3 regions of the Streptomyces chisholmiae genome follow, and region 2 is predicted to be linked to each of the others. Evidence: predicted binding sites of a transcription regulator. Region 2 holds the regulator's gene; each other region holds the start of a gene.

Region 1 (3,270 bases), on a different contig from region 2:
TCGCCGAAGCCGGGGGCCTTGACCGCGACGGAGTTGAAGGTGCCGCGGATCTTGTTGACGACGAGGGTGGAGAGCGCCTCGCCCTCGACGTCCTCGGCGATGATCAGCAGCGGCTTCGAGCTGCCGGCCTGCATGATCTTCTCCAGCAGCGGCAGCAGGTCCTGGATGGAGCCGATCTTGCCCTGGTGGATCAGGATGTAGGGGTCGTCGAGGACGGCCTCCATGCGCTCCTGGTCGGTGACCATGTAGTGCGAGAGGTAGCCCTTGTCGAAGGCCATGCCCTCGGTGAAGTCCAGGTCGAGACCGAAGGTCTGCGACTCCTCGACGGTGATCACACCGTCCTTGCCGACCTTGTCCATGGCCTCGGCGATCAGCTCGCCGACCCGGCTGTCCTGGGCGGACAGCGCGGCGACGGCGGCGATGTCCTCCTTGGAGTCGATCGGGCGGGCGCTGGCCAGCAGGTCGTCGGAGATGGCGGCGACGGCGGCGTCGATGCCGCGCTTCAACCCCGAGGGGGAAGCGCCGGCGGCCACGTTCCGCAGACCCTCGCGCACCAGGGCCTGGGCGAGCACGGTGGCGGTGGTGGTGCCGTCACCAGCGATGTCGTTGGTCTTGGTGGCCACCTCCTTCACCAGCTGGGCGCCGAGGTTCTCGTACGGGTCCTCGGCCTCGACCTCACGGGCGATGGTGACGCCGTCGTTGGTGATGGTGGGGGCGCCGAACTTCTTGTCGATCACGACGTTGCGGCCCTTGGGGCCGATGGTCACCTTGACCGCGTCCGCCAGCTGGTTGACGCCGCGCTCAAGGGCCCGACGGGCGTCCTCGTCGAATTTCAGGATCTTCGCCATGGGTCTTCGGTGTCCCTTAGTTCCTTCTTGGAGTCAGGCCGCAATCAGGCCGCTGGAATCAGACCGCGCCCCGGCCCCGGCACGTGGCAGAGCGGGTTCCGGGGCGCGGCGCGACAAGCGTCGGTGCGTTACTTCTCGACGATGGCGAGCACGTCGCGCGCCGAGAGGACGAGGTACTCCTCGTTGTTGTACTTGACCTCGGTGCCGCCGTACTTGCTGTACAGCACGATGTCGCCGACCTTGACGTCGAGCGGCAGACGGTTACCGTCCTCGAAGCGGCCCGGGCCCACGGCCAGGACGGTGCCCTCCTGGGGCTTCTCCTTGGCGGTGTCCGGAATGACCAGGCCCGAAGCCGTGGTCTGCTCGGCGTCGAGCGGCTGGACCACGATGCGGTCCTCAAGCGGCTTGATGGCAACCTTGGAGCTGGCGGTCGTCACGATCCGACCTCCCCCTTCGGAGATCTCACGGGGTTATCTATGGCTGGATGGCGACCTGGAGGACCCGTCGTCGCGGGTGCCGAGTCCGCCTGTCGCGCGTTCTGGCACTCTTTGAGTGAGAGTGCCAGCCATGAGACTAGGCCGCCGTTAGCACTCAGTCAACTAGAGTGCCAGCGAGCCGGTCGCCGCGCCCCGTCGGAGCCGGTCCCGGGGCTCAGAGATAGTCCTCCAACCGGGCGACGGCGAAGCCCTGTTCGGTGGCCGTGTCGAGCAGCAGCCGCACCATGTCGGTCATCGCCGCGTCCCACTCGCGCTCGCCGCGGAAGTGCGTGAGCACGATGTCCCCCGGGCGGAACCGCTGGTCCGCGCGCCCGTAGTCGATCCGGTCGGGGAACGCCTCCGCCGCCCACAGCGGCACCACCTCGATGCCGCACTCGGCGGCGGCCCGCAGGGTGTCCTCGTCATAGGCCCCGTAGGGCGGCCGGAAGAGCACCGGGCGGTGCCCCAGCTCCCGCTCCATGATGTCCTGTTGGCCGCAGATCTCGGCCCGCTGCTCGGCCCGGCTCAGGGTGTTCATCTGGCGGTGGGTGATCGAGTGGTTGTGCATCCCGTAGCCGGCCCGCTGGGCCTCCCGGAAGTAGCCGTAGTCCTCCCTGGCCACCTCGTCGGAGAGGAAGCCGGAGATCGGGACGTCGAGGTCGCGGAGCATCTCCAGCAACGCCGGGTCCTTGTCCGCGCCGTCGTCGACGGTGAGGAAGATGACCTTGTGGTCGGTGGGCACCTGCACGATCACCGGCGGCAGCCCCTCCCCCGTCACATGGCCGGGCTCGGTGGTCAGTTCGGCCTTCTCGGTGGGCGGCGTGGGGGCGCGCAGCGGCACGTCGCGCAGCTTCCAGGTCTTGGCGGCCGCCCCCCGGCGCACCTCGGCGCGTTCCAGCCGTTCGGCGTACGCCAGGAGCGTGTGCGCCACGCTGGACGCCTGGACGCGCTGCGGTGCGCCGAGGAACTGGCCACCGAGGGCGGCCGGCCGCTCGATCTCGGCGGTGAGGGTGCGCCACCTGGGCTCGTCGGGCGGCGGTTCCGGGCGCAGCGGCGGCGGGAGGCCGACGCCCGAGCAGACCACGGCGAGCAGGGTGGCGCCGCTGAGCGCGCCATAGCGTCTGAGCAGCCCGCGCACCCCGGCGGCGGGGGCGGCCCGGCCCGCCGGACGGCCGGCGGCGTGCGCCGGGCGGGGCCTGGCGTGCCGGGGGGTGTGGGCGGCGTCGGGGCGCCGCCGGACCCGCGCCTCGAATTGTCGTACTTGTCTGATTAGCTTCATGGCTCGGGATGCTGCCACCGGGAAGCCGCCCTCCCCCGCAGCCCCCACCGCCAAGACGGGCAGAATGACCCGGGTGGCCGCACCAGAAGACTCCCCGCCCGACCCGACCGAAGCCTTCGCCGCCCTGCTCACCGAGCCGGGCCAGCGCCTGCTCGACCTGGTCAGGGACGTCGCCCCGGCCGAGGAGCTGGCCGTCGCCACCCGGCTGCGCCGGGACCACCCGGCCGGCCTGGTCGCCGCCGCGCTCGGGCAGGCCAGGCTGCGGCAGCGGGCCGTCGCCAAGTTCGGCGCCGAGGCGGGCGCGATGTACTTCACCCCGGACGGCCTCGAACAGGCCACCAGGACCTCCGTCGCCGCCTGGCGGGCCGGCCGGCTGGCCGCCGCCGGCGCCCGCCGGGTCGCCGACCTGTGCTGCGGCGTCGGCGGCGACGCGATCGCCCTGGCCAGGGCGGGGCTCGACGTGCTCGCCGTCGACCGCTCCCCGCTGACCTGCGCGGTCGCCCGGGCCAACGCGTCGGCCCTCGGCCTGGCCGACCGGATCAAGGTGCGGCTCGGCTCGGTCGAGGACGTCGGACTGGCCGGCTACGACACGGTCTTCGTCGACCCGGCGCGACGCGGCGGCCGGGGCCGGGTGTTCGACCCGGAGGCGTACTCGCCGCCGCTGTCC
Region 2 (3,270 bases):
CCCCGGCACGTACCGGGCCCGCTCGCCACCGAGCGCCAGCAGCCGGTCCAGGGCGGCCGGCCAACGCGCCGGGGCGGCGTCCGGGCCGGCCTGCGGCTCCCCGGACTCCTCGACCACGTCCCCGCAGAACACCACCGGCGGCCCGGCCGGGTCGGTGACCTTCACCACCAGGTCGTGGCCCGAGTGCGCGGGGCCCAGGTTCGTCAGCGTCGCCCGCCGCCCACGCCCCAGGTCCAGGGTCAGCGCGTCGGTCACCAGCCGGTGCGGCGCCGGCAGCGCGGCGCCCGAACGCGCCGCCTCCGCCCGGTCCAAGCCCAGCGCCACCCCGTCGGCCACCGCCGCCGGGGCACCGGCCGGCCAGGGCGGCTCCGCGCCGGCCGCGGCCAGCAGCTCGGCTTCGGGGAAGGCGCCGGCTCCCAGCAGGTGGTCGAAGTGCGGGTGGGTCACGGCCAGCCAGCGCACCGGCGGCCGCGAGCCTCCCGCCAGCTGCTCCCGCAGCTCGGCGCCGGCCGCCAGCGACGGGCCCGCGTCCACCAGCAGCAGCCCGTCCCGGCCGGCCACCGCGCCGACCGTCTCGTCCCAGCCCGGCAGTCGGCGCCGCCAGACGCCCGGCGTGATCTCCCGCCAGCCCCGTCCGGGGGCGGGCCAGCCCGCCGGGCCCTCGTCGATCCCCGTCATGACCGCGACGGTAGCCGCCCGGCGCCGGCGGTGGCGGGCCCGGACGGGGCGCCGGGGGCAACCGCCGGCGCGTGAACGGGGGTTCGCGCTCCGTTATGGGGCGGTTTCCAGCCGTTCTCCTCCCCGGATTCGGTCGTTCTTCGCGACCGGATACCGGTCGGCCACCGGCCCGGATTCGTTCGCGTTCTCGCCGGCCGCTCGTTCCCCGGGCGGGGTACCCGGCCGTACACTGGAGCCGGTACTGGCACTCTGCGTGAGCGAGTGCCAGGGGCAGTCGGATCGTGAAGTGCCGGTCGGGAGGTGTGCGGCGTGCTCAGTGAGCGCAGGCTTGCGGTGCTGCGGGCCATCGTCCAGGACTATGTCGGCACGGAGGAGCCGGTCGGCTCCAAGGCGTTGACCGAGCGGCACAACCTCCAGGTCTCGCCGGCCACGGTGCGTAACGACATGGCCGCGCTGGAGGAGGAGGGGTACATCGCCCAGCCGCACACCAGCGCCGGCCGGGTGCCGACGGACAAGGGGTACCGGCTCTTCGTGGACCGGCTGGCCGGCGTCAAGCCGCTGTCCTCCCCGGAGCGCCGAGCGATCCAGAACTTCCTGGACGGCGCGGTCGATCTCGACGACGTGATCGCCCGCACGGTGCGGCTGTTGGCCCAGCTCACCCGCCAGGTCGCCGTCGTCCAGTACCCGTCGCTCAGTCGTTCGACGGTGCGCCACGTGGAGCTGTTGGCGCTCGCCCAGGCCCGGGTGATGCTGGTGCTGATCACGGACACCGGCCGGGTCGAGCAGCGCATGATCGACTGCCCGGCGCCGCTGGGGGAGACCTCCCTCGCCGATCTGCGGGCCCGGCTCAACAGCCGGATCGTGGGGCAGCGCTTCCCCGAGGTGCCCCGGCTGGTCGCCGATCTCCCGGACGCCTTCGGCCCGGAGGAGCGCGGCGCGGTCTCGACGGTGCTGGCCTCCTTGCTGGAGACTCTGGTCGAACAGACCGAGGAGCGGCTGATGATCGGCGGCACCGCCAATCTCACGCGCTTCGGCCAGGACTTCCCCCTCACCATCCGCCCGGTGCTGGAGGCGCTGGAGGAGCAGGTCGTCCTGCTGCGGCTGCTGGGGGAGGCCAAGGGCTCGGAGATGACGGTGCGGATCGGTCATGAGAACGCTCACGAGGGGCTGACCGCCACATCGGTTGTGTCGGTCGGCTACGGTTCAGGGGACGAAGCGGTCGCGAAGCTCGGAGTCGTCGGACCGACCCGGATGGACTACCCCGGAACGATGGGAGCGGTGCGCGCGGTGGCACGGTACGTCGGACAAATCCTCGCGGAGAACTAGGTGGCGACGGACTACTACGCGGTCTTGGGTGTGCAGCGAGACGCCTCGCAAGACGAGATCAAGAAGGCGTTTCGCCGGCTGGCCCGGGAACTGCACCCGGATGTCAACCCGGACCCCAAGACGCAGGAGCGGTTCAAGGAGATCAACACCGCCTACGAGGTGCTCTCCGATCCGCAGAAGAAGCAGATGTACGACCTGGGCGGGGATCCGCTCGGGGGGGCGGGCGGCGCTGGCGCCGCCGGCTTCGGCGCCGGCTTCGGGAACTTCTCCGACATCATGGACGCCTTCTTCGGCACCGCCTCGCAGCGGGGCCCGAAGTCGCGCACCAGGCGCGGTCAGGACGCCCTGATCCGGCTCACCATCGATCTCAACGAGGCGGCCTTCGGGACGACCCGCGAGATCCAGGTCGACACGGCCACGGTCTGCGACTCCTGCAACGGTGAGGGCGCCGCCCCCGGCACCTCGGCGCAGACCTGCGACATGTGCCGCGGTCGGGGCGAGGTCTCCCAGGTGACCCGCTCGTTCCTGGGCCAGGTCATGACCTCCCGTCCCTGCCCGCAGTGCCAGGGCTTCGGCACGGTCGTGCCGACCCCCTGCCCGGACTGCGCCGGCGACGGCCGGGTCCGCACCCGCCGCCCGCTGAACGTCAAGATCCCGGCCGGCGTGGACAACGGCACCCGCATCCAGCTCGCCGGCGAGGGCGAGGCCGGCCCCGGCGGCGGCCCGCCCGGCGACCTCTACGTGGAGATCCAGGAGAAGCCGCACGCGACGTTCCAGCGGCGCGGCGACGACCTGCACTGCACGGTCACCATCCCGATGACGGCGGCCGCGCTGGGCACCCAGGTCCCGTTGGAGACGCTGGACGGTCAGGAGGAGGTGGACATCCGCCCGGGCACCCAGTCCGGCCAGTCCATCCCGCTGCACGGCCGGGGCGTCACGCACCTGCGTGGGAACGGCCGGGGCGACCTGGTGGTCCATGTCGAGGTGCAGACCCCGAGCAAGCTCGACCCGGAGCAGGAGGAGCTGCTGCGCCGGCTCGCCAAGCTGCGCGGCGAGGAGCGGCCCACCGGCCAGTTCCAGCCCGGGCAGCAGGGCCTGTTCTCCCGGCTGAAGGACGCGTTCAACGGCCGATGAGCAGCGCGCCGGTCTTCCTCGTCGATTCGCTGGCGCACGCCGAGCCGGGCGCGCCGCTGACCCTGGACGGCCCCGAGGGCCGGCACGCGGTCGCGGTGCGCCGGCTGCGCGTCGGTGAGGAGCTGGTGCTCA
Region 3 (3,270 bases), on a different contig from region 2:
AGCAGCGACAGGGCCGCGACGCCCACCGCAGCGGCGCCGGCCAGCAGCCGCCCCCGGCGCCCGGGCCGCCAGCGCGACCGGCGGCCGGCACGCGGCCGGATCGGCGCGAAGGACGGCACCCCCAGCGGCCCGCCACCCGCCGCGCCCGCCGGCCCACGAGGGCCGGGCGCCGCCGGCGCGCGGGCCGCCGAGCGGCCAGGCGCGGCGGGCCGGCCGGCCCGCCGGAGCGACCGCCCGGCCGGGGAGATCCGAGGTGTTTCCGAGGATGTGAAGTGGCTCATGGCGCCACCCTGCCCGCCCCACGCGAACCGCGCTGAGCCCTGTGGACAACCCCGGGCCTGTGGAAAACCCGATCACCCGAACGAGGGACACCAGGGCGGCCGCCGGGGTGGCGTCACCCGCCTCCCGCGCACCGACCCGACCGCCGAACGGCCGTCACCGGCAAGGCGGTTGGGCGAACAGCCCGTGCGACGAGGCGGACCCCGACGGACATCAAGACAGCGCCACCAGCAACTGAAGCCGGCGTGGAAACAACGGGACGTGAGACGCGGAGCCGGCGCCGGAAACGGCGCCGACGCGCACAAAAAAGCCGCCGTGAGAAACAGCGCCGACGCACACGTGGCGGGCGTGGGAAGCAGCGCGGACATACCGCGGCACGCGTCAAGCGCCCCACGCGTGAAACGCCCCACGCGTGAAGCGCCCCACGCGTGGAGGAGACCAGGCGCGCAGGCAGGCGCGCGTAGGCGGACCGGGCGTCAGCGCGGCGGACGTCGGGTGAAGGAGGGCGACAGCACCACCGGCGCCCCCCACACCCCCTCGCCTACGGCAGACTGATCCCCGGATCCTGACCGTCGAGGGCCGTGCCGCAGGGGCAGTCGCGCCGTTCCGGCAGCCCGCCCACCACGTCGAAGAGCACGTCCCGCAGCCGGCCGACGTTGCGCCCGAACACCTCAAGCACCTCGGCGTGCGAGACCCCCTCGCCGGCCTCGGCCCCCGCGTCCAGGTCGGTGACCAGCGCCAGCGAGGTGTAGCAGAGCTCCAGCTCGCGAGCGAGGGCGGCCTCGGGGTGTCCGGTCATGCCGACCACCGACCAGCCGAGCGCCGCGTGCCAGCGGGACTCGGCGCGGGTGGAGAAACGGGGCCCCTCGATGACGCACATGGTGCCGCCGTCGACGGCGTCCCAGTCCCGGCCGCGCGCGGCGTCGATCGCCACCCGGCGGCCGGCCGGGCAGTACGGGTCGGCCAGCGAGACGTGCACCACCCGGGAGCGTTGCCCGTCCGGCCGGGTCTCGCCGTCGTAGAAGGTGCCGATCCGGCTCCTGGTGCGGTCGACCAGCTGGTCGGGCACCAGCAGGGTGCCGGGGCCGTACTCGGGGCGCAGCCCGCCGACCGCGCACGGGCCGAGCACCTGCCTGACCCCCACCGAGCGCAGCGCCCAGAGGTTGGCCCGGTAGTTGATCCGGGCGGGCGGCAGCTCGTGCCCACGGCCGTGCCGGGGCAGGAAGGCGACCCGTCGCCCGGCGACCTCGCCGAGGAAGAGCGAGTCGCTCGGCGCGCCGTACGGGGTCTCGACGGTGACCTCGACCACATCGTCGAGGAACGAGTAGAAGCCGGAGCCACCGATCACGCCGATCTCGGCGCGGTGCTCCGCGCCGACCGCGGCCGGACTCATGCGGCGGAGGCCGCCTTACCCGCGCTCTTCCCGGACGGGCTGGTGAGGCCGGCGCCGCCCGAGGAGGCCGCCGGCGTCGAGGAGCCGGAGCCACCGGAGCCGGACGAGCCCGACGAGCCAGCGGAGCCGGACGAACCCAAGTCGCTCGACGAGGAGGCGTCGGACGAGCCGGCGGAGCCGGGCTTCCCCGCGCTCTTGCCACCGCTGGCGGCACTGCTGCTCGACGAGGCGTTGCGGCTGTCATTGCGGTAGAAGCCAGAGCCCTTGAAGACGATGCCCACCGCCGAGTAGACCTTCTTCAGCCGCCCCTGGCAGCTGGGGCACTCGGTCAGCGCGTCGTCGGTGAACTTCTGGACCACCTCGAGGCCCTCGTCGCACGCGGTGCACTGGTACTGATAGGTCGGCACGTCTTCCTCCTGGCACTCTGCACTGTGGAGTGCTAACGACGCCCCATCGTGCAACATTCCGGGGTCGGAAGTCCACCGCAGTCGCCTGTGACCCGCCCGTCACGCTCCCCGTAGGCTCACCCCAGTGGCCGTATGTCTATGGTTGCTTCCACCCGCTCAGCTGCCCTGTGAAGGACAGAGATGCCCGCCAAGAAGCCAAGGCGACGCGGTCGTCTGATCGTGATCGCGCTCGTCGTGCTGCTCGTGGCCGGTGTCGGCTACGGCGCCTACTGGAGCGTCTCCACCGTACGCGCCTCCTACCCCCAGGTATCGGGAGAGCTCGCGATCGACGGGCTGACCGCCCCCGTGGCGGTGGAGCGGGACGCCAACGGCATCCCGCAGCTCTACGGTGAGACCGCCGAGGACCTGTTCCGTGCCCAGGGGTACGTGCACGCCCAGGACCGGTTCTGGGAAATGGACGTGCGGCGCCATATGACCGCTGGCCGGCTTTCGGAAATGTTCGGTGAGAGCCAGGTCGAGACCGATGCCTTTCTCCGGACGCTCGGCTGGCACCGGATCGCGCAGGAGGAGTACGACAACGAACTCTCGGAGGAGACCAAGGAGTACCTGGTCGCCTACGCGGACGGCGTGAACGCCTATCTGGACGAGCACAGTGGCGAGGAGATCTCGGTCGAGTACGCCGCGCTGGACTTCGTCAGCGACTATCAGCCCGACGCCTGGGAGCCGGTGGACTCGGTGGCCTGGCTCAAGGCGATGGCCTGGGACCTGCGCGGCAACATGGAGGACGAGATCGATCGGGCTTTCCTGACCGAGCGGTTCACTCCAGAAGAGATCGAAGAGCTTTACCCGGACTACCCCTATGACCGGAACCGCCCGATCGTGACCGAGAACGGCGCGGACATCGATCCCGCCGACGACGGTCTGGGGGACGGCACGGGCACCGGAGACGGGCTGGGAGACGGCACCGGCACCGGAGACGGGCTGGGGGACGGCACGGGCACCGGCGACGGCCTGGGGGACGGCACCGGCGCCCCGCCCGCCGGCGTTGACCAGGCGGCGGACGGCTTCACCACCCAGCTGGGCTCGCTCTCCGACACCCTGGACGAGATCCCGGCGCTGCTGGGCACCAACGGCGCCGGCATCGGCTCCAACTCCTGGGTGGTGCACGGCGACTACACCACGACCGGGATG

Evidence for each region. Region 2 encodes HrcA, which represses chaperone genes, less so after heat shock. Its sites were predicted from a motif close to TTNGCACTCNGNNNNNCNGAGTGCNAA; they were not measured.
Region 1: the regulator HrcA is predicted to act here: its motif matches at 1,433-1,459, upstream of groES (co-chaperone GroES).
Region 3: the regulator HrcA is predicted to act here: its motif matches at 2,089-2,115, upstream of RM844_RS18405 (FmdB family zinc ribbon protein).

What each region holds. Positions count from the first base shown of each region.
Region 1 covers NZ_JAVREO010000008.1:307,344-310,613, reverse strand. The annotation lists gene groL (chaperonin GroEL) at 1-848, opposite strand, end outside; gene groES (co-chaperone GroES) at 977-1,285, opposite strand; gene RM844_RS16070 (polysaccharide deacetylase family protein) at 1,500-2,603, opposite strand; gene RM844_RS16065 (THUMP-like domain-containing protein) at 2,668-3,270, shown strand, end outside.
Region 2 covers NZ_JAVREO010000030.1:3,420-6,689, reverse strand. The annotation lists gene RM844_RS30620 (MBL fold metallo-hydrolase) at 1-678, opposite strand, end outside; gene hrcA (heat-inducible transcriptional repressor HrcA) at 988-2,004, shown strand; gene dnaJ (molecular chaperone DnaJ) at 2,005-3,138, shown strand; gene RM844_RS30605 (16S rRNA (uracil(1498)-N(3))-methyltransferase) at 3,135-3,270, shown strand, end outside.
Region 3 covers NZ_JAVREO010000010.1:202,679-205,948, reverse strand. The annotation lists gene RM844_RS18415 (hypothetical protein) at 1-281, opposite strand, end outside; gene RM844_RS18410 (S-methyl-5'-thioadenosine phosphorylase) at 821-1,672, opposite strand; gene RM844_RS18405 (FmdB family zinc ribbon protein) at 1,669-2,079, opposite strand; gene RM844_RS18400 (penicillin acylase family protein) at 2,260-3,270, shown strand, end outside.